Regions from separate parts of the Bacillus mesophilum genome, predicted to be linked through region 2. Evidence: predicted binding sites of a transcription regulator. Region 2 holds the regulator's gene; the other holds the start of a gene.

Region 1 (6,862 bases), 480 kb from region 2:
GCGGCTTTAAATTTTATTAAGGAGTTGACTTCTAATGGTTAAGATTAAGGTGGATCCTGGGCACGGCGGAACAGATCCGGGAGCTGTAGGAAACGGTTTGCGAGAAAAAGATCTAACACTCACAATTTCTAAGAAGATTAGAGATATGCTGCTGCAATACCAAGACGTGCAAGTCAGTTTAACACGTGAGACAGATAAAACACTAAGCTTAAAGCAACGTACAGACATGGCCAACGCATGGGGAGCTGACTTTTTATTTTCCATCCACATCAATGCAGGCGGTGGTACAGGTTATGAAGATTTTAGATTCAACAAAGTTTCTGTTTCCAGTAGAACAGCAAAGGTTCAAAGAGCTATCCACGGTAGTGTAATGGTTGAGATTAAAGATTATAACGTATTCGACCGTGGGGCAAAGTCAGCAAATTTCCACATGTTAAGGGAGTCCAATATGCCGGGAGTTTTAACTGAAAACTTATTCATTGACCGTGCTGCAGATGCAAAATTGCTTAAAAATGATAAATTCTTAGATGCAATTGCTCGCGGCCATGTAAATGGATTAGTTACTGCTTTTGGTTTGAAGCTCAAGCAAAGTGAAAAATCTAACTCTCAAAAACAGGAGGATGATATCATGTCACAGCCGTTTAATCCTACGAGTCAAACAATAAAAAATTCAGTTTCCACAGTCTTAAGCAGGTTCGAGCAGAAGGATCCAGCGCTCTCTAAGGAATGGAGAGATAAACAAAGAGATGGTGAACTAACAATCTCTGATGCAGTAGGTTTATTATATGTAGCCGTGGATCGTGGATTTATTCAAGGTAAATAGGGTGATAAATTAGTAGTACAAAAGTATAGTTTTAAAAAATATAAAATTTTTTCCAAAAATTTGGAGGAGTTTTAGTATTTTTGTCAAATTACTTACAAATAAGGGTAATAAATCCTTAATTTTTTTTAGGAGTGATATTATGATTAGAAACAAGTTTATGGGCAGGCAGATGATTTTGGCATTGGTAATGTTTTTTGGATTGGCAACTATCTTTCCCTCCGTGTCTTTAGCTAATGAACAACAAGTTAATGAAGAAGATGTAGAAGAATTAGCAAATGTTTTAAAAGTTGTTTATGAAGAAGCAGTAATTAAGGATGAGTATGGAAACACTGTAGGTATTGATGTAGAAAAACTAAGAGAAGAATTTGGGGATATAGAAGAATTTGCTGGATTAGAAGATGAGATTATTGCGTCTTGTCAAACTAAAGATAGTAATATTATTCAACCTATGCATCATACTGAGTATCATGACAATATGAACAAGTGTGTAAATGAAGGAATTGTTGATAACTTTGGACCTCTTGTTACTGGGGCCGCTTTAGCTGGTATTGTAGATGCAATTTTAGATAAGCAGTATACAACAGCAGCAAAAAAAATTATTAGTGCTGGTTTTAGAGGCAGTGTAGTAGGAACAGGGGTTACCCTAGCTACAATGTTTATAGGTTGTATGATAGAGCATGGTTAACAAAAAAAGACTTCTACTGATCAGTAGAAGTCTTTTTTTTGTTTGGTTTAGTAATTTTAATAATCCACATAACTAATTCATATAAGATAACAAAAATCACTGTTCGAATTAAATTTTCCGTAAGTTGAGGATCGTTACTTTTAAAGTAATCCAATAAAGAAAATGCTGGAAAAAGCAGGACGAAGAGTAAAAGAGGGCGTTTAAACAAATCGAAAACTCCTTTTCTCATTTTTAATAATTATAACATAGTATAGAATTATAAATGCTTAGGTGGAAATGTTTTTACAAAATGAGGAATTTTTCACAGTTATTTTATCTTATTTTAATAATTATTATTATATATATTATTATCTGGGTATATTTATTTGACCATATCTGGGGAGAGGAATATTTCAATAAGTAATTGTTAATTAGAGGTGGTTTAAGACCTGCGTTTGTTTCCCTAGATTGCGGATATATTGAAGGAAAAAAGGAATAGTACTCTTACATCATGACTCCACACCAAGAAGCCCTTCTCAATCGCTGAGAGGGGCTGCTTTTTCCATTGCTTCGTTTAAATTCGATAGTGCCTCATGAAAAGTCTTCCCTCTGCCAATAAATCCACTGTTGTGTCTGTGCGCTGATACTTCCACACGATTATTAGTAGCAATTATTACATACTTAAATCCATTCGCTTCAAAAGTAACTGGTGTTTTCAATTTAATCCCTCCTTTTACCAATTAATTAGACAAATAGGAGAATATCCCTTGTGACAAAATTATGAATAGAATTATTAAAATAAATATAATAAATCAACATTTAGTTATAAAAACAAAATTGGAATCAATATATAGAATTGGAAAAAATAATATTATATTTTCAATAAATAATGTTGCAACAATAATCATTTTTTATGATATAGTGCAATTAAATACACGGTAATACAAGGGAGTGATAACATGGCAATTACTGTATTTAATGTTGCTGACTTCTTCCTAAATCGAGTTAAAACCGAACTGGGTAGCTCAATTACTCATTTAAAGTTACAAAAGTTATGTTACTATGCACAAGCGTGGTATCTTGCTTTGGAGGACAATAAATTATTTAATGAGCGCTTTGAAGCCTGGGTACACGGACCGGTGTGTCCTGACCTTTTTCAGAAATATAGAGATCATCAATGGCAAAGTTTACGACCAGTAACAGAATTCGAAGATTCTATCTTTACCCAAGAACAACTCGATCATTTAGAAGAGATCTGGGAAATCTACGGAAAGTATGATGGGAAATTCTTAGAAGAGCTCACGCACCAAGAAGATCCATGGATAGATGCAAGGGATGGCTACGATCCTACTGAACGATGTAATAATATTATAGATGTCAACCATATGAAGATTTATTACAGGGATCAATTAGAGGATTAATAATGGCTGGGAAAAAGGATAAAAGAAAACGAATTAAAGAACCCACAACAAAAAGCAGAAAAGGCAGTACTAGAATACCTGAACCCGAAGTGCTGGTATCTACAATTAATGAGAACCCGACTATTTCTTTTTTGCATCTATGTGAAAAAAACTGTCAATTACAAGATCTTGGCAAACAAGACTTAAAGCAACTTTCTAAGTTCCTAAAAAGAATTTCTTGTATGACTTGGTCTCAAATTAGAAATAGCGATGGAATAAAAATGAAAAAGATTCCTACCTATAGTCTTGCATATTCTTTACCTGCAAGTGTTTCAGAGGAAGAGGAAATATTTGAAATGAGAGTTTCTGATGGCCATAGGTTATGGGGATTCCAAAATCGTGCCACCTTTTATGTGATTTGGTTTGACCCCACACACTCTGTTTGTCCAGCTTAAAAAACCCTTCTCAAGTGAGAGGGGTTTTTATTTTTTTCAAATAATAGTTCAATAATGCTTCAACTCTGTTACGTATAGCTGGATTGAAATAGTTGTGTTTTTCCTCATAACCCTTCCAGATGAAGCTAAATTGCGTAAAAGACTCATCATGGGAAGTCTGCTGCACCTTCATTTGTTTTTTCCTCATTTGATCCTTAACTCCTTTTAAATCCCGTTGCACCGCCCTAAGTGTTTCATCCACCAGATCTAGATATGGTTGTCGAAGCTTAAAAGGAGCTTTTTCAATCACCTTAAAATCTTTTTCGAGAATTACAACAACCATTGGCAGATACATTGCCTTCTCAATTAAATCTCGATCTTCCTCTGGAATCCTTGTCATGCCTATAACCTCTCAACAGCTGTAATATCAACAATCATTATGCGGATATTATCATCGTCTTTCTCCAAAATTATATACTTCATTAAATAATCAACCTTGCCAACGATTCCAATGTGATCATTAAAATATCCTTCTTGCCATACAGTAATCTTTATTTCTAGTGTGTAATTCAGCGATTCCATAACAATAATGCCTATTTCCTCAAGTTCTTGTTCGTCCAGTTGCGGCTTATCCTGCTTTTCTTCTTCCTTGGCAGTGGTTTTTAGTAAGCCAGTGTGCTCATGCATGAAAAATCCCTGCCACTTTTTAAGACCACGATCACGCAACATATTCCCATCTCCTTTAACCAATATTATATGCGAACGTTAGTTCTTCATTCAATTGAAAACGAACAAAAGTTCGTATATAATTAATGGTAACAACAAAGGAGGTATGATCGATGAAAGGGTTATTGAAGAGAGCTGCAGAAACTGGTGAAGAATTAGAAATGATTTACCAGGACAACAAAGGGAATATCAGTCAGCGAAAAATCAAGGTTTTAACTGTTAATGAAGATTCTTTTCGTGCTTATTGTTTCATTCGACGGCAGCAGCGTACATTTAAATTGAATAACACTTTATCGATCGCACCAACACGTAAAATGAGGAGAGGAGCTTAAAAATGGCTAAAGTAAAGAAAAAAAGACCAACTAGAGACGAATTTGAACTAGAGGAGATTGGTAATTCACTTACAGAGGCACATACTGAGAAATCAGAAGTACACTTGATTGTTTGGGAAAAAGAACCTGTTCAAGGGAATATAGTAAAGATGGATAGTCGCACAAAGTTAATTCACATTGAAAAAAACACCGAGATTACTAAAGTCCCGTTTATGGACATAATGAAGGTTTCTATACTATAAACAAGTAAAGCTCCTCTCATTTGAGAAGAGCTTTTTTATTCCACTAAATCTCCCCATAAACTTTCCACTGTTTTATTAAGCAATCTGGCTATTTTGATAGCAACTGGCAGCGTAGGCATTGATTCTCCACGAACAATTTTACTGTATGCGCCTGGTGTTAGGTTCACTTTTTGAGCGATAAAGGCTTGCTTAATCCCCGTCTCTTTATGATATTTCTGCAGCTTAGTTTCCATGAAAAATCACCTCGCTTTATAAATTCTTCAAAAAATATGCTTGTCCTCTAAATTTTTGTGTGTTAGGACAAACATTTAATCACATATCTATTACCATTCAGCAAGATATACGGTTTTACATTCGCTAATTGCAGTCGTTTTAAAATTCTCTATGTGCACAGTAACCCGACATCAAAAATGCTAGTATTACCAAGGATTTCTTCAGTATTTTGTTATTCGTTTACCTTGCAACTATTACTACGTAATACTAAAAGGAGGGGTGGCGTTGATTTTTGAAATTCTTACTTCAACTTTAATGGGTGGTTTAGCTGGTTATTCATATTTAAAAAAGACTGGCATATCCAATGATGCAGATAAAATCCAAAGAATTTTTAACAACGCTGGCATGACGATCAGAGAGGATGGCAAAGTAAAAACTATTCGGCTTCAGCGCAAAAGGAGAATTGATGGAGGAATGGAGTATGTTTATCAGCTACCGTTAGGAATGTCATCAGAAGAAGTAATTGCGAAGAAAAATGTATTGGAGGATGGCTTGAACATTAAGGAAAAAACCTTTCAACTCCAGTTTTCCGACATTCTGAACCTCAAGCTTGATAAAACATTACTCAAACAATTAAAGGAGTTATTAACCAGTACAAAATCTCAGAAGGAAATTGACATTGAATTTGACGGCATGCTGCGAATTCGTATATTTAGCGAGGGGTTACAGAGCAAATATGAATGGAATGAATCTTACCTTAAAAAGAATACCTGGTCCGTTCCAGTCGGAAAAACAAGATCTTCTATTGTGCGGCATGATTTTGATGAGCACAAACATTTAATTGTTGCTGGATCAACCGGTTTTGGCAAGAGCGTGCTATTAAAACTTATAGTTACAACTCTAATCTGCCAGCAGCCTGAAAATGTTCATCTGCACTTAATTGATTTAAAAGGTGGATCTGCTTTTCAACGTTACAAGGATCTAAAACAAACGAAAAATTTCACTCGGGAGCCGGCAGCAGCCAAGGGGATTTTAAAAGAAATACAGAGCCAAATGGATATCACATATAAAGAAATTGTTGACCTAGGGTCTGAAGATATAAAGGAATCTGGCATAAAAGATCGGCATTTTATCATAATCGATGAAGCAGCTGACATAGCAGATGATTCGGCCGCGATGGAGGTTGTAACGGATATAGCAAGAAAAGGCAGGGGAGCTGGGTACTATTTGGTCTACGGGACCCAGTATCCATCCAGCCAATCCATCCCACAGCAGACTAAGAGAAATATTCCTGTGCGGCTTTGTTATGTACTTGATGATGCTACAGCATCTAATACTGCGCTTGGTCAAACTGGAGCTGAATCTTTACCAATGATACCTGGTCGCGGCATTTATAAAAACGTCAAAACACAAGTCGTGCAGACGCCATTTATCAGCAATAAAGAAATACAAAAGAAAATTGAGCCTTATATAAACATTAGACCAAGAGAGGAGTCGCCAACCATTGAAAAATCAGAAACGAATAGAGGAAATACTTTTAAGCTTGAAGAAATGTGATTACCTATCAAGGGAACAACTGCAGCGCATGCACCGCCTTGGTCAAGAGCGAAATGCCCAGCGGATCCTAAGTGGCATGGAAGAATACTTGTCTCACTTCTTGGAAAATAAAGTGAAGGTTTACTATTTAAATTCAGCAGGTCGTGAAATGGTGCTGTCTGAGAAAGTGCGCAAAAAGACAGCTCAAGTAAATCATTATCTAATGAGAAACGATCTGTACATCGTATGCGGCCGCCCAATCAGCTGGCAGAATGAAGTAAAAATAACCATTAACGACATATCCCTTATAGCAGATGCAGCCTTTATCTCCAATAAACTCCACCACTTTGTTGAAATTGACTACAAACAAACAATGTCCCAAAACATTCAAAAAATAAAGAAATACAAGAAGTTATCCACTTATAATCCACAATTTGTGCTTATCTGGGTAACTACAACGGATTTTAGGAAGAACAAATTAGAACAGCTATG
Region 2 (16,958 bases):
ATTATTTGATCTACAAAAATACCAACAATTCTCGGCGGGACCAGCTGAAGAACCGCCACAAATAAGAGTAAGATGATGCCTGTAATATACGCCTTTTTTTCTTGTTTAAAAAACCACATTAAATCCCCAAAAACTCTCATAAGATGTCCTCCACGTTCTTCCATAATAACCAACTTAGTTTATCAAATATTTAAAAAATAGGAAAGATTAAATTTAAATTCCTAAAGTGGTTTGTAGGTAACAACATGAAACCTTTTCCCTGCTCAATCGTAGGATAAGATAGGAAGAAATTCATTGAAAGGATGCGGGTAAATTGAAACGACTCGTACAACTTATGTTCATCAGTATCCTAGCAGTAGTTTTAAGCGGGTGTTCATTTTTAGGGGAAGTAAACAATTCGTTAGACTATATAAATGAAGCAACTGCTCATATAGAGACATTAAATTCCTTTGCCGAAGAAGCACCAGAATTGCTTCAGGAGGCAGTAACGGATTCTGCTGTTCAAACTGAACTTGAAGAACAGCTTCTGCATGTTAAAACAGAAATTGAAGAATTTATTCAGCTTACAGACATTCCCTCACTAGCAGAAGGGCTGCATGCTGACTTTGTTCAGAAAAATGAGGCTTTATTGGCAGAAATCAATTCCCTTTTGGACAATGGGAACCTTGTGATTACCAATATCGAAAACTCCGAACTATTTACAACCATTCAAGAAGCGAACGAACTCTTTACTAGAATTGAGGACTTAGGTCTTTAAGATTAAACCGTGACTAATCAAACACCATTCTCCTTTACCTTATACCAAGCGAGCCATTGCTAATTGTTCAGGTCAATGAAAGCTGAAAAACTAATTTTCAGCTTTTTTCCATTTCCAAAGGTATTTTTTTTAAACGTAATTATAGCGAACTTGGCAATGAGATCTTTTGATTGATTTTAATTCTGGACAATTTTCTCCTATGTACAAACTGATGGCAAAGTGTTTATTGGATATTTGGTGCGAGACTCTAAGAATGGGCTGGTTTTGGACCATGATCCCGAGACTTTCAGAACTTATTGGTTTCGAAACTGAGTTGCGAGACTTTCAGAACTTTATTGGTTTCGAAATTGAGTTGCGAGACTTTCAGAACTTATTAGTTTCGAAACTGAGTTGCGAGACTTTCAGAACTTATTAGTTTCGAAACTGGGTTGCGAGACTTTCGGAACTTTATATATTGGAGCCTAAGTTCGAGTGTTTCGGTCCCTCAAATACAAATTTGGGTTTCAATCAATAAAACCAAACCTTCTAGAACCTGCGCTGCGAATCTTTTGCGCAGCTGGTCCCCTTGCTCTAGTTAACGTAAAAAAGACCACTTATCCAGAATTCTATCTCAACAGGATAAGTAGTCTTTTTATGCAAATTTCGAAAATCAAGCCAATGAAAGATAAACGATAAAGAATGATCTATCATATCTATAGCAGGAATAAGTCTTCTTCGTCACCGTTTCATTTTTAAAAAAGGATTAGATAAACACACCTAATGCTCTAGTGTTTACTTCCCTTGCTGCTTATTCATCGCATTCATCATTTGATTAATTTTCTTCTGTGATGGTTTCATACCCATTTGCATCATCATCATTTTTAGCATTTGTTCGTTAATTGGTGGATTTTTCTTTAAGTAGCTCATCATATAGCGTCGAGCAATGAAAAACCCTAGTGCCACACCTGCAAGCAATGCAAGTACGCCAACTAGAATATACATACCCATCTTTCTTCCTCCTTCGTGTTGTCTATCATACAGTGTACTAGACCAAAGGCTATTATACAATATTTGCTCTTATTTTTCTCTTATTTAGACGAATTTTCTTTCTTTTATAGGCTTTAACCATCCATAGCGGCCATGTTCCATATCGATAGCAAGAAATGATCCCTCATATTTACGCAGTACTTCAAAAAACATAGTCTCTGCATCATAGTTTCCGCTTGCTTCTATTGAAAGATAACGATCATGAATGGTTAATGCTGCACTGCTCTTTTTTCCATCAATGATATAATTCCCTGATTTGTCCATTTTAAAATTCATTTTTTGCTGCATTTCTAAATGAATATTCTGGTGCAATCGCAGACCTGGGATAGGTTTAGTAATATATTGAATTTGCTTTGCAATGATTTTGTTTAGCTTTCCAGCTGCATTTTCATATTCCTCAAATAACTCATAAAACATCCGTTCACGACCAAAATAATGTGTGGCAAATTCATCTTCAATCAGATATATTTGATAATCTCTCATAAGGCCCTCCTTATGGGACAAACCTTTTTGAGTCATTATATCTTTTTGTCAATAAATTTACTGTCTGAAAACGTCGCAAAATTCCACTACTTTTGTCGAATGAGTTATTCTAGAAGAGATATTTTCATTCAGTATTCAAAAGAAAGAGCGCTTTAATACCTTAGCGCTCTTTCAACTATTGGAATGTTATTAGTTTTGAAGCAATGCTTTCACACGAGCCACAACATTTGAAACGGTAAATCCGTATTCCTCCATAATTTTCTCACCAGGAGCTGATGCACCAAATTGATCGATGGCAAGCACATCGCCTTCATCGCCAGTATAACGATGCCACCCAAGTGAAGATCCCATTTCAATAGCAAGTCGTTTCTTTACAGCTTTCGGAATTACACTTTCTTTATATTCTTTTGACTGTGCTTCAAAACGATCCCATGCTGGCAGGCTTACTACAGATGCATAAATCCCTTCATTTTCAAGAGATTTTTGAGCTTCTACAGCTAATCCAACTTCAGAACCTGCAGCCAATAAAAGAACGTCCGTTTTTTCATTATTTGCTTTAGAGATCACATATCCGCCTTTTGATACACCTTCATAGGCGTTTTTATCCGTATCTTTTATTGTCGGTAAATTTTGACGAGTCAGTACTAGAGCTGTCGGCTTGCTTGTTGATTCAATGGCAATCTTCCATGCTGCAGCTGTTTCATTGCCATCAGCAGGGCGAATGACTGAAAGATTTGGCATTGCACGCAAAGCTGCAAGTTGTTCTACAGGCTCGTGTGTAGGACCATCTTCCCCAACTGCAATACTGTCATGTGTGAATACGTAAGTAACAGGCAGGTTCATTAATGCAGCAAGGCGAATTGCTGGGCGCAAGTAGTCAGAGAAAACAAAGAATGTTCCTCCAAAAACTTTTACTCCCCCATGCAGTGCCATTCCATTTAATGCAGCACCCATTGCAAACTCACGTACACCAAACCAAATGTTTCGGCCAGCAAAGCTTTCTGGTGTAAAATCTTCTGTTCCTTTAATCATTGTCTTATTAGAACCAGCTAAATCTGCAGATCCTCCAAAGAATGTCGGTAGGTTCTGAGCAATTGCATTTAATACTTCTCCTGAAGAAGCACGGCTTGCAAGGCTTTTTCCTTCTTCATAAACTGGCACATCTTTATCCCAGCCTTCTGGAAGTTCATCGTTGATTGCCAATTGGAGCTGGCTGCCTAGCTCAGGATACTTCTCTTTGTAAGCAGCAAATAGGTCATTCCATTCCTGCTCTTTTTTCTGGCCATGCTCAGCAACTGCTGCTTTAAAATGCTCATAAACTTCCTCTGGAACATGGAAATCTTCTTCAAATGTCCATTTATACGCTTCTTTTGTTAATTTCAGTTCATCTGCTCCAAGTGGTGCACCATGTACATCAGATTTACCTGATTTATTCGGAGAACCAAAACCAATGACTGTTTTTACTTCAATCATCGTTGGACGATTTTCATCATCCTTTGCTTCTTCAAGCGCCTTTGCAATTTCGTGAAGATCATTGCCATCGTTAACACGGATATATTGCCAGCCATATGATTTAAAACGCTGCTCAACACTTTCAGAGAATGAACGATCTAAATCTCCATCCAGTGAAATATCATTTGAATCATAAAGAACAACAAGTTTACCTAACTTAAGATGACCTGCAAGAGATGCAGCTTCAGCAGATACACCCTCCATTAAGTCTCCATCTCCACAAATACTATATGTATGATGATCTACAACATTAAAACCTTCTTTATTATAAACAGCTGCCATATGGCGTTCTGCCATCGCCATACCAACTGCCATTGCCACACCTTGTCCAAGTGGTCCAGTTGTTGCATCTACTCCTGGTGTATGGCCGAATTCCGGGTGGCCTGGTGTTTTGCTTCCCCATTGGCGGAATTGTTTAATATCCTCCATCGCCACATCATAACCGGATAAATGCAATAGGCTGTAAAGAAGCATTGAGCCATGTCCAGCAGATAAAACAAAACGGTCACGATCAAACCATTTTGGATTTTTTGGATTATGATTCATAAATCGAGTCCATAATGTATAAGCCATTGGTGCAGCACCCATCGGCATACCAGGGTGACCGGAATTGGCCTTCTCTATCGCATCAATGGATAATGTTCGAATAGAACTAATTGATAAAGCATCTGTTTGATTAAACATAAATTACATCCTTTCGAGAAAAATATCTTCTCTTTTAATATATAGACATTCGAGAGGTAAGACAACTCATAGAAACCAAAAACACATGATATTTCCTATTTTGTCACATTAAAACTTGCATTATGTAACAGGAAAGACAAATGTTCATCAATTACTTTAATAAAATGACAACGCCAACAATTTAATAGAATGAAAAGAAGGAACACATGCCATAGCTGGTGTATTCCTTCTTTTCATATGTGAATAGTATAAATAAACCCATACTTTTTAAGCAATTTAATGTAGTTTGTTGTTGTTCTTTTCCTGCTTTAGTTTCTCAGGTGTTACATCATTTCCTTCTGGATCTATGATTGTTACGCTCTTGAGTGTATTAAACATGGAAGATCGGAAAGTCTGCAAATATTCTTTGCGCAAAGCTGATTGCTCCTTTGCTTCTGCTTCCGTTAAACCAGTTGTTTTCGCCTTATTTGCTAGAGCATTTATGCGGGCGAGTTTGTCCTTTGGCAGCATATGGACAGCTCCTTTACTATTTCTTTAGCATAAATGTCATTTTATTAGAAAATAGTTAAATTGACAAGGATGAAGTCTTATTCGTATATAAAGAAGCTTCTAAAGTGAAAAAAACATGGATTAACGGCTTTTTCCGAAAAGTCCAGTCCATACTATGCAAATGTTTACTCTATTGCTGGACAAATTGAATATCTAGAGATTTATTGTTCAGTATTAAGTTTATCTATATATTCCTGATAACGCCTATGTACGGTAGCTTTTGATATGTTATAACCAAACCCTCTTAAGGTTGCCGCGATTTCAGAAAAAGTTAACTCATTTTTACGTAAACGGACAATTTCAGATATTGGCACTTCAATACGTTCTCTTCCAGCGTTTTCACCTTGGTTAGCTAAGTTTTTTTGGGGCTGATATCCTTTTTCGACCGCTCTTTGCATTCCGCGTTTAATTTTCACATTATGCAGCTTTCGTTGATATTCCTCAACCATTCCCACTATCTTCAGTACCATTGAGTCTGATTCTGAAAGCTGTAATTCCCCGTTATGCGAAACGCTAAATAACTTGATGTCCTCTTTCAGAATACAATGAAGAATGGCTATTTTGGCATTCCCCCTGCCCAGCCTTGTTTCATCCTGGATTAAGACTGCCTGAATATCCTTTTCTTTGATTAGCGATAGCAATTCAAGAATTCCTTCTCGCTCAAGGTCATATCCGCTTGCCTTTTCTTTTATAATTCTAGCTGGAAGAAATCCGTTCTTACTTGCCAGATGAAGCAATTCCTCTTCCTGCCTCTGCAAAGAGGATTCCTGAGTATCTTTATTTGTACTGACACGGCAGTAAATAATTGCATTCATGTATTGCACCTTCTTCTATTAGTTCCTGTTCCTATTCACGGCTGGCCAATTCTGTTATATATTGATCTTCATCAGCTTTTACTGGAATCGAAACAGTATCACCAGGATGAATTTTTCCATTTGTAATGCCATTATGAGTTTCCATCCATTGAACAAATTCAGCAGTAGAAAAATGATGTTCCTCTGCAAATTGTTCAGCAATCCCCCATAGAGAGTCATTTTCATTAACAGTTACCATCATATATTGATCGTCTTCCTGATCTTCTAATTGAAAAGAAAGAATAAGTGAGCCTGTAATACTTAAAAATACAAGAATAATAGCATAGCAATAAGAATTCCACAATTTTTTCATAGCCTTCACCTCATAAAGAATGTATGTTCGTATTTGTTACGATTATTATAATACGAACATTTGTTTTGGTCAACATAAAATTCGAACTTATGTTTGTATGTGTTTTAAAAGAATGGTATAATAAGGACAAGATATTAATAAAGGGTGCGTGATCCAATTTGAAACTATCAAAAAGACAGCAGGATATTTTGGAATTTATTAAAGATGAGGTCCGACAAAAAGGGTATCCGCCTTCTGTAAGAGAGATTGGGGAAGCTGTTGGACTTGCTTCCAGTTCTACAGTGCATGGCCATTTAGCCAGACTTGAAAGCAAGGGATTAATTAGAAGGGATCCTACAAAGCCTAGGGCAATTGAAATATTGGATCTTGAAGAAACTCATATCCCGAAGGTAAATACGATTAACGTACCTATTGTCGGAAAAGTTACTGCCGGGCAGCCTATTACTGCAATCGAAAATGTCGAAGAGTACTTTCCTCTTCCAGAGCGTCTTGCGCCACCAGATGAGCATGTTTTCATGCTGGAGATTATGGGTGATAGTATGATAGAAGCCGGCATTTTAGATGGTGACTATGTTGTAGTTAAACAGCAAAGCACTGCTAATAATGGTGATATTGTTGTCGCAATGACTGAAGATGACGAGGCTACTGTTAAGCGTTTCTTCAAAGAAAAAGACTACTTCCGGCTTCAGCCAGAAAATTCAACTATGGAACCAATCATCCTCCGCCATGTTTCAATTTTAGGAAAAGTTACTGGTGTTTATCGCCAAATGCATTAATATGGCAAACAGAGCATGCAGAATACCTGCATGCTTTTTCTTTTATCAGCAAAAAGGAATTAAACAAATATAGTTATTTGAACTATTTTTATCGTTGATTCTGGCCCGTCAATAGCCTTTATTCATTGCCACGATATAAAAATCACCAAACCGAACTTTCGTTCTATACGTGAGGTTCAATATATATGCCGCATCACCTATATAGTTATCTGAAAATTCGATATAATTAACCATGCTATTTTTGGAAAATTCCTATATACTGGTAATACAACATGATTCTAACTAAGGTCGCTTCAAAAAATCTCGGATTTAGGAGTGTGAAGGGCTATGTTATTGAACATGTTACTGTCTTTCTGTATCGGTGCATTTGTCGGTGTAGCTGCACATATTCAAAAAAACGGCAAGCTGATCAAGCCGCGCAAAACAAAACGATTTATCTATCTGGGATTTTTTGAAGATGTTATTATGGGGGCATTAGCAGCTGTACTAGTGGTCTTATCTGCAAATCCTGAATCTGTCATAGCAGTTATTGTTACTGCCATGATCGCTGGACTAGGCGGAGAGGCTATCCTAAAAGGATTGGACTTATTAAAGATGCGAGAGAAAAAAGAATAGGCGTGCAAGTCTTTTGCACGCCTCATCCTTTCTAACGTCGATGCTCTACCAGGTCAATAACACCTAAAACCACGTGTGCAAGTCCAAATCCAAATAATGTGTTAGCCATCATTTTGTTGCTGCCACGCTTTTGCTTAAGTGCATATCCAGTTGCTGTTACAGCCGTACCTAGTGCAGTTGGAATCATACCTTCACGAATGTTCATGTATTTCCCTCCACATCGATGTTAGTAGGCGTTATTTCTTTCACCCAAAGATAGTATCGGCTTTCTTATCTTTAATCACTCATGTAAAATACTCCAATTTTGCATTAGGAAAAAATTTCTCCATATAAGCGTATAAGCTTTTTTGGATTTCCTCTTGTTCGTCTTTCTGATAAATATACTTGCCTATTCCGTATTTTCCCCATTTATAGCGTCGTTTTTCCTCATCTAACTCCAGCTTTGTCATTGGGTAGTTTTTCTGAATCACCTTTTTTGCTGGCTTGGTGAAGCGGTGCTGGATAAATTCAAATGTAATATCCTTTTTCGCATCCTCAGGTAATTCATCATGAAGGCGTTCAAACATATGGTAATATCCGTCCTGCCATCCTTCATGCAGATAAATTGGCGCAACGATAAATCCTAGAGGATAGCCTGCTCTAGCTACTTTCCCTGCTGCTTCAATTCTCTTTGCCAGCGGTGATGTGCCAGGCTCAAAATTTTTAATAACATAATCGGCATTCACGCTAAAACGAAACCGGGTTTTTCCGTTGTGCTCTGCATCGAGCAGATGATCAACATGATGAAATTTTGTAACAAAGCGAAGTTTTCCGTGTTCGGACTTGCCGAAATGTTCAATAGCTCTTTTTAAACTATGTGTCAGATGATCAATTCCAACAATATCTGATGTACAGGATGCTTCAAACCGTGTAATCTCTGGTGATCTTTCTTCCATATACTTATCTGCTGCATCCAAGATTTCATCCACATTGACATAAGTTCGAATATATGGCTTGCTTCCCATCGTCGTCTGCAGATAGCAATAATGGCAATGTCCCATACAGCCAGTGGCAAATGGAATGGCATATTCCGCAGAAGGTTTCGAGGTATCAAACTTTAAGGTTTTCCTAATACCAACCACTAATGTGGATTTCGCCACTCTGTACTTTTGAAAATCATTCTCTCCCGGTAAATTGCGGATTTGATTATGGGATGTTGTATAACGGATATCCAGACCCATTTCCTTAAACCGATCGTATAAAGTTTCTCCTAAAGGATAATCAAGTGCATTTGGCTCAAAATAAACGAGCTGCGGCTTAAAAGGTCTCATCATATAATCCATTTCCTCCATCTATGTTTCCAAAGTATTCCTGATAAGCAGCCTCGGCTTCTTGAGGTGTAGAATATACCGCCATTTCATTTGTCAGCGGATAAAACGTTTCATATACAAAGACAGCTAGAGATTGAGGATCTTCAGGATTATTGACAACAGCAGCTTCCTGAATGTTTGCCACATCCTGTGTGTGCGGATTGCGATAAAAAATATAAACAATGTCACCAGCTTGGTATTCATTACTATTTTGGCTGTATTCCACATTAATCACCACTTTCGAAATGTATACACTCATTTTGCCGATCAACACAGCAAATTATGATTTCTATATAGTGGAAATAGTTTCTAATAACCTTTCGGGTAAGGATGATGGCAATGGTTTATACTAACGATGCTAAATAAATTGGAATGGAGATGAATCTCATGGATTTACATGCGTCTAACCAAACAGAGTCAGCATTGCTGCATTATAAAGAGGGACTTGGAACATTTACAAAAAAGATGCCTGAGCTTGCTTCTCACTTTAATGCTTTTACTGAGGAATGTTTTCGCGAGGGAACTTTATCTCAGAAAGATAAACAATTAATCGCTCTGGGGATCAGCCTTTACTCTCAAGATGAATATTGCATCATTTATCATACAAAAGGGTGTCTGGACCAAGGGTGCAGTGAACAGGAAATCTATGAAGCCATTGGTGTTACAGCGGCATTTGGCGGCGGTGCTGCTATGAGTCAGGCAGTCACGCTTGTTCAAGATTGCATCAATGACTTAAATAATCTTTCTCAATAAGTGATTGCGCCTAATAGAAAACGAGCCACTGCTGACGGTGGCTCGTTCACTTAAAACTCTTCTATTTCTGCCTTTTTGTTCGACTTTGCTGCATCAATCATCAGCAAAATAGCAGTAATGATATGCATAACCATTCCTACTACAGGGATAAGCCCTACAACAGAGGTGACAATGCCTAAAATGCTGCCATGTTTCTTTTCGCCTTCATTCGAACTGAATACAAGTGTCACAATATGGAGTACTAGCATGACAAATAACGGTGTCCATGCTGTACTTAAAATAAACAATCCTCCCAAGATAGGAATGCCCAGTGCCGCTTCAAAACCACCAGTGATCCACTTTAAAATCGTCGAGGTTTTCATTGCTTTTCCTCTCTTTCCTGCAAATGATGGATCACATTATAATCATTGATGGACCATTTATCTTCTTTAAAAGTCATATTATTTAGGCAAGCATTTTCTAAACGAATTTGATTAAATAGCTCAGCATCTAAAGCGTTTGCAGCTAGGATTGCATGAATGACTGCGCCATGCGCCACAAGCAAAACTTTCTGATTTGGATATTCCCTGCTGATTCTCGTTAGTCCTTCCTGCAGTCGAGTGGTTAACTCCTCCACTGTTTCCATATCTGTATAATTCTTATCCGGAAAATGCCGCTGACGCTTCTCCGGTGTCATACCTTCAGCTTTACCAAAATGCCTCTCCGTAAAATCCTCCATTACTTTTAATGGAACTCCTACTTGATTCTGAATGATTTCAGCTGTTTTCTTTGCTCTTGAAAGCGGACTAGTTAGAATAATGTCCCACTTATCTTGCTTTAAATAGGCAGCACAAAGCTCAGCCTGTTTCACTCCATTCATATTTAAAGGGATGTCCGTGCTTCCTTGTAATTTACCTTCTGCATTCCAATCTGTCTGTCCGTGCCTAACGATACAAAGTACAGTCAAAAAACCATCTCCTCATTTATCTTCTCATGTAACCATTCTTTTTAATTTAATGTTGGTTTATAAAACGATCAATAAAATCTTCATATAATTTTAGCATAAATTAGTTCATAATAATTTGTTCATTTTCTAAATATATGAAAAAGCAGTGTAAAAGCCTCTGCTATATTTTAATGACAATGTATGTTTTAATAGGAATATGCAATTTTCAATTTGATGAAAGGGGAGAAAGCTTTAGTGATTAGGGAACAAATGAATGACATTTTTACTCCATTTCTTAAACAAGCTTTAGATGCAACAAATGTCGGGGTGGTAATCACTGATCCAGAAAAAGACGATAATCCAATTGTCTATATTAATAAAGGCTTTACAAACCTTACTGGCTACAATGAAGAGGATGTTCTCGGAAAAAATTGCCGCTTTCTGCAGGGACCGGATACAGAACGAGCAGTTGTTCACTCTATTTCTCAGGGCATCAAAGAAAAAAAATCCATTCATGTAGAGCTTATCAATTACCGTAAGGATGGTACACCGTTTCGTAATGAATTAATTATTGATCCTATTTATATAGAAGATACAGATCGCACCTTTTTTATTGGCGTGCAAAAAGATGTAACTGAACAATATGAAACCAAGCTGGAGCTGGAAGACACACTTAAAGAAGTGCAAAGACTTTCCACTCCTATTGTACCAATTACAAACTCCATTTCGGTTATCCCTCTAATCGGTTCCCTCACATTTGAGAGAGTTGAAGTCTTATATAAAGAGATTTCAGCTTCAGAAATCATTAGACATAATCAAATTGTTATCATTGATTTATCAGGACTCGCCTTTTTTGATGATCAATTCGGAATCAATATTGGAAATATACATAAAATGCTTAACCTGCTCGGTATTGAGCTTGTTCTTACTGGATTTTCACCTAATATGGCAGTTTCCACCCAAACATATATCGAACAGTTAAGGAAGATTAAAGTCTATAAAGATATTAAAAGCGCATTGGCAAATCTTTCCGTATAATGAAACATGTTTATCTTTCTTTTATAAGTGTATATAAATAGTAAGCATATACTACACATGATAAAAGGAGGCAAAACCATGTCAGTCTTACAAAAAATTGCATTAGTACTCGTAATTATCGGAGCTGTCAATTGGGGGCTCGTTGGTTTCTTCCAGTTCGACCTCGTTGCTTCAATCTTTGGCGGACAAGAAGCCATAGCTTCACGCATTGTATATGGATTAGTCGGAATAGCTGGTTTAGTGTCCATTGGGCTTTTGTTTAAGCCAGTAACAGCAGAAGAAACAAATCGTTCATATCGAACGAATCATTAATAGAAAGAACCGAGTCGGAATTTCCGGCTCGGTTTTTTCTGATTCTAAAAAGAACATATACAATCACAAGGACTATCATAATTGTCTATTTCTTGTTAAACTCCTATTATCTGCTTAAAGGAGTTTATAACATGTCTATTAATATACATTTTGAAGTCAATACCATCGAATTTAATGTCTTAGATGAAAGAATATCTTATGATTATAGCTATTGGAAACCGCTGATGTCTGTTTTCTTAAACAAAAACGATGAAATCCAAATACATTGCTGGAGCTCGGATCAGGATGTATTAGACGAACTATACAAAGAGCTTAGCACCGAACTAACATTAAAAGTTGAAAACAGCATGTCAATCTTTTCAGGAAAACTTACTGAACAAGTGAAAAAGTATTTAATATCAGACTATTTGACACCTTCTAAAAGATTGAAATGGTTTTCCGTATTTCTTAGCAAACAAGGTCATTCTACCTTTAATGCAGAGCATTATGGAACTGAATTTATAGGCTATAAATTAGATACATCCACATTAGAAGAAATTAAAAAGATCCTTCCAAAAGAGATATCTGTTAACACTTGGGTGTCTGAGCATGATCAGAATAATTTATATTTATGACTTAAGTACTCTTCATGAATTGTATAAAGATTTCTAAATGAAAATAAAGCCATAATTACAAATTGGACTTAATTCTCTAGATATTTATAATTCTCCTTCTCACCTTCTGCCGGATTAGGTCCAAGCTGCATGATTCCGCTTGTTCCTTCTCCATAAATATAAGTAGAGTTTGGTTCATCCTCTAATACAACATATGCAAGCTGTTCGCCTTTAAGCGATGTTTCTGCGCTAACTTCTTCTATTTTTGCATCACTATATTTTGAAGTGACATATTCTTCAACACTTACCTGCAATTCATCTAATTCGTTGTGCTCAGTGTAGATGTTATAAGCGATCAAGGCTGCAGCAAGGATTATAAGACTAGCTAAAAAGGCAAAAAACAGCAAAACTATTTTGACTTTTGTACTTAGCTGATTTGTTTGATTCATTACAGCCTCCCATTTAAATCAATTAGTACCCTTGTGAATCCTTTAAAAGCTTAGGTACTTTATATGATTATTAAACAATAGTAAAGACCCCATAAAACAGCAACTGTATTGGGGTCGACTTAAAATTTTTACATTTTGAAAAGAGCTGCGAATAAAACATTATCTAGGCTTTTAAAAAATTTGTACGAAATATTATTGGTCTTTAACCTTATCAGCTTGTTTTTTCAGCCACTTTTCTCTAGAAACCAATCCCCAAAGACCAAATCCTGTCGTTAGAACAATTAGAACAAGGTAGAACCATTCCACAGTAACACCCCTTTTCATCACCTAACCACCTTAATATTACAGCAATTTCCAAATCCATTCAACTTATCCTGGTTATTTTTTGGAATTTTCCACCTATTAATTACTCCAAAGGCGTTTCTTCTTAAAGACACCCCGTTAATGTCTAACATTTACGGGGTGTCTTTCTAGCTTATACTTTTTCGGTGTTATCTTTTAGTGATGTTTAATTTATACTGCAGATGATGTTTGCTGGTATACGCACAATTGGATAACCAGCTTCAGTTGGTGTAAGAACTAGCTCAAATCCATCAAACTGGCTAATAAATCCACTAGCTGTTTTTAGTACTGTGCCATTGTATCCTAGATAATTTACCTCAACAAAACTTCCTGCAGGGTTGTTAGCAAAAAAGTTGCGAAGTTGTGCAGTGGTCATACATGCAAGAGGATCTAGTTCTGGATCTAGTATTTGCTCTGATTCAACCTCCAATTCAATTGGTTGTTCTGATTCAGCCTCAAGCTCCGGCATTGGGAATAGCATTGGATTTCTCCATGATAGAGGATAAGCTTTATTCCCCTTTCTTAAAATAGGTTGTTTACTTTGCTTCCATAATCTCCTTTTTTTCATATAGTTTTCAATCTTCAATACAAATCACCTTCCTTTTTTTAATATGTTTTATACTATTATTATTAAAAGTTTTTTGTCTGTGCTTGTCCCCTTGAAATTTGCCTCAAAAATAAAATGAGTCATTTTTACATTGTTTGGCAGCTATACTAAAATAATATTCTATTGAAGATGGATGATTTTCTTTATAAGTAATCATATTCGAATGATTTAATCAAACAAACTAAAGTTTAGTGGAATAACGGATATATGTATGGGGATTAAATAGAAGAAGGCAAATACAGAATTATAACTATACTTTTTTTGCTGAGATTCCATAAAAGAATAGGTTAATAGTATCCTTTAGGTAATACTATACTATTTTGTTTGGAAAAAGGCTGGAATGATTTTTTGCATATTTTGACGGCGAAAATTTGTGCGAATATGAATTTGACTTATTGTTCAAAAATAAAAACCCCTTGATGTTATACGCATCAAGGGGTTCCACACTTATTAATACATTTGCAGGTACTGCTCGCGCTCCCATGGGTGAACTTGAGTGCGGAACATATCCCATTCAATTTCTTTTGCTTCAAGGAAGTGTTCAAGAATATGCTCTCCAAGAGCATCAACCATGATTTCATCCTTTTTAAGGTTATCAAGTGCGCTTGCAAGTGTTGATGGAAGATCAACGATGCCTTCTGCTTCGCGCTCTTCTTTGCTCATAACGTAGATGTTGCGATCTACTGGAGCTGGAGGAGTTAATTTATTTTTAACACCATCTAATCCAGCTTTTAATAGAACAGCCATTGCTAGGTACGGGTTAGCAGCTGGATCTACGCTGCGAACTTCTACACGAGTACTTACGCCGCGTGAAGCCGGGATCCGGATTAGCGGTGAACGGTTTCTAGCAGACCACGCAACATAACATGGAGCTTCATACCCAGGCACTAGACGCTTGTAAGAGTTAACTGTTGGGTTTGTAACAGCTGTGAAGCTAGGTGCATGTTTGATAATACCAGCGATGAAGTTGCGAGCTGTTTCACTTAATTGCAATTCGCCATTTTCATCGTAGAATGAGTTTTTACCATCTTTGAATAAAGAAACGTTACAGTGCATACCAGAACCGTTTACACCGAATAATGGTTTTGGCATGAATGTAGCATGCAATCCGTGCTTACGAGCGATTGTTTTAACAACTAGCTTGAATGTTTGAATTTGGTCACAAGCTGTTAAGGCATCAGCATATTTAAAATCAATTTCATGCTGTCCAGGTGCTACTTCATGGTGAGATGCTTCGATTTCAAAGCCCATTTCTTCAAGCTCAAGAACGATATCACGGCGGCAGTTTTCACCTAAGTCTGTTGGCGCAAGGTCGAAATATCCGCCATTATCGTTTAGCTCAAGAGTTGGTTCACCAGCTTGATCTAATTTGAATAAGAAAAATTCAGGCTCTGGTCCAAGATTAAAATCACTGAATCCAAGCTCTTCCATTTCACTTAAAATTCTTCTTAAGTTATTGCGCGGATCTCCATCGAAAGGAGTGCCGTCTGGATTATAAATATCACAAATTAGGCGTGCCACTTTTCCTTTTTCAGCTGTCCAAGGGAATACAACCCAAGTGTCAAGATCAGGATATAAGTTCATATCAGATTCTTCAATACGCACAAATCCTTCGATTGAAGATCCATCAAACATCATTTTGTTATCCAAAGCCTTTTCAAGCTGGCTAATTGGAATCTCAACGTTTTTAATAGTTCCTAAAATGTCAGTGAACTGCAGGCGGATAAACTTTACATTTTCCTCTTCTGCAATACGTGTAATATCTTCTTTTGTAAACTTTGCCACTGGTTTTTCCTCCCTTAATGAATTACAAGATTAATATTTTAATGGAAAAAGCGGGACATATCGCCTTGGCGGGTAGAAGTCCGGTTGAAACGGCCAGCTTGCATCAATTCTTTTCTAAGCAGCTTTCTCAATTCAGTATCCGTTAACTCCTGTCTCACTTTTTCTTCTTGCTTATTTAGTTCTGCAGAAACGGTTTGATCTTCTTTCACTAAAAACAGCTGCTTGATGCCAGCCATATTAATGCCTTGATCAATTAAATCTTTGATTTCTAATAGTTTGTCAATGTCGTTTAAAGAATACAGCCTTCTGTTTGTGTCAGTTCTTGCCGGAGAAATCAACTGATGTTCCTCATAATAGCGGATCTGACGCGCTGTAAGCTCAGTCAGCTGCATGACGATTCCAATTGGAAAAAGCGGCATGGAGCGACGTATTTCACTTCCAGTCAATCGTCTCTCCTCCTTTATTTGATTTCATGTGTTTATTATATGTAATGTTAGATTTCCTGTCAACCATATGTTATATTTTATGACATAAAATTTATTAAACATGATTTTAACACATTCTCTTTATCTATTATGATTTCCTGCTAGGACTGTTATGCTATGATTTTTTTCTTTTGTATGGTGTGTGAAGGGATTAGTTTCTTTGTCCGACTCCATTTTTTGATGACCGGCACTTAGGCGGTGACTTAGTTCCCTTCAGGCTCCATTTTCCCCACCGATAGAACTTTCATCGAGATTTTCTTACCGCCAGACTCACATTTCATGCTGAAAGGCACCTTCATCACGCTTTTCTAATCTCACCTTTAAGCTTCCCACAATATGTATGAAAAAAAGACAGCTGCACTGCAGCTGCCTTTCAAACATTCCCTTTCATAATTAAATTAAACCTTTCTCGAGCAATCGATTCAATGCAATGCAGACAGCCATTTTCACATGAGAGTATGTCAGTCCGCCTTGAACATAGGCTGCGTATGGCGGTCTGATAGGACCGTCCGCAGTTAGTTCGATGCTTGCACCTTGAATAAATGTGCCAGCTGCCATAATCACGTCGTTCTCATAGCCAGGCATATAACTTGCGTATGGAGTAACATGCGAATTAATGGGTGATGCAAATTGGATCGCCTGGCAAAAGGCAATCATTTTGTCAGGATCATCAAACTGGACAGCCTGAATGAGGTCAGTTCTTGGTTCATTCCATTTCGGCGTTGCATTCATGCCGAACTTTTCCAAAACT

Evidence for each region. Region 2 encodes LexA, which represses DNA repair genes until DNA is damaged. Its sites were predicted from a motif close to CGAACATATGTTCG; they were not measured.
Region 1: a site for LexA is predicted at 4,110-4,123, ahead of F7732_RS00580 (YolD-like family protein). Genes of this name have one in related genera too.

What each region holds. Positions count from the first base shown of each region.
Region 1 covers NZ_WBOT01000001.1:93,425-100,286, forward strand. Annotated here, with positions in the region: gene F7732_RS00550 (N-acetylmuramoyl-L-alanine amidase family protein) at 35-823, shown strand; gene F7732_RS00555 (hypothetical protein) at 963-1,508, shown strand; gene F7732_RS00560 (hypothetical protein) at 2,024-2,206, opposite strand; gene F7732_RS00565 (Panacea domain-containing protein) at 2,447-2,908, shown strand; gene F7732_RS00570 (MAG6450 family protein) at 2,911-3,342, shown strand; gene F7732_RS00575 (YhjD family protein) at 3,353-3,721, opposite strand; gene F7732_RS00580 (YolD-like family protein) at 3,724-4,050, opposite strand; gene F7732_RS00585 (hypothetical protein) at 4,161-4,379, shown strand; gene F7732_RS00590 (YolD-like family protein) at 4,382-4,621, shown strand; gene F7732_RS00595 (helix-turn-helix transcriptional regulator) at 4,657-4,854, opposite strand; gene F7732_RS00600 (FtsK/SpoIIIE domain-containing protein) at 5,120-6,391, shown strand; gene F7732_RS00605 (replication-relaxation family protein) at 6,339-6,862, shown strand, end outside.
Region 2 covers NZ_WBOT01000001.1:564,678-581,635, reverse strand. Annotated here, with positions in the region: gene F7732_RS02885 (ABC transporter transmembrane domain-containing protein) at 1-140, opposite strand, end outside; gene F7732_RS02880 (DUF6376 family protein) at 314-757, shown strand; gene F7732_RS02875 (YneF family protein) at 1,529-1,744, opposite strand; gene sirA (sporulation inhibitor of replication protein SirA) at 1,829-2,266, opposite strand; gene tkt (transketolase) at 2,456-4,462, opposite strand; gene F7732_RS02860 (DUF896 domain-containing protein) at 4,739-4,972, opposite strand; gene F7732_RS02855 (YneB family resolvase-like protein) at 5,173-5,826, opposite strand; gene yneA (cell division suppressor protein YneA) at 5,858-6,178, opposite strand; gene lexA (transcriptional repressor LexA) at 6,337-6,954, shown strand; gene F7732_RS02840 (DUF4257 domain-containing protein) at 7,282-7,569, shown strand; gene F7732_RS02835 (asparagine synthase) at 7,601-7,774, opposite strand; gene splB (spore photoproduct lyase) at 7,854-8,882, opposite strand; gene F7732_RS02825 (transcriptional regulator SplA domain-containing protein) at 8,866-9,144, opposite strand; gene F7732_RS02820 (carboxymuconolactone decarboxylase family protein) at 9,306-9,671, shown strand; gene F7732_RS02815 (hypothetical protein) at 9,722-10,033, opposite strand; gene F7732_RS02810 (histidine phosphatase family protein) at 10,030-10,617, opposite strand; gene ytvA (YtvA family blue-light photoreceptor) at 10,852-11,634, shown strand; gene F7732_RS02800 (DUF378 domain-containing protein) at 11,713-11,946, shown strand; gene F7732_RS02795 (hypothetical protein) at 12,078-12,560, shown strand; gene F7732_RS02790 (DUF3139 domain-containing protein) at 12,629-12,988, opposite strand; gene F7732_RS23190 (hypothetical protein) at 13,181-13,312, opposite strand; gene F7732_RS02785 (hypothetical protein) at 13,497-13,916, opposite strand; gene glnA (type I glutamate--ammonia ligase) at 14,388-15,722, opposite strand; gene F7732_RS02775 (MerR family transcriptional regulator) at 15,761-16,141, opposite strand; gene F7732_RS02770 (methionine gamma-lyase family protein) at 16,601-16,958, opposite strand, start outside.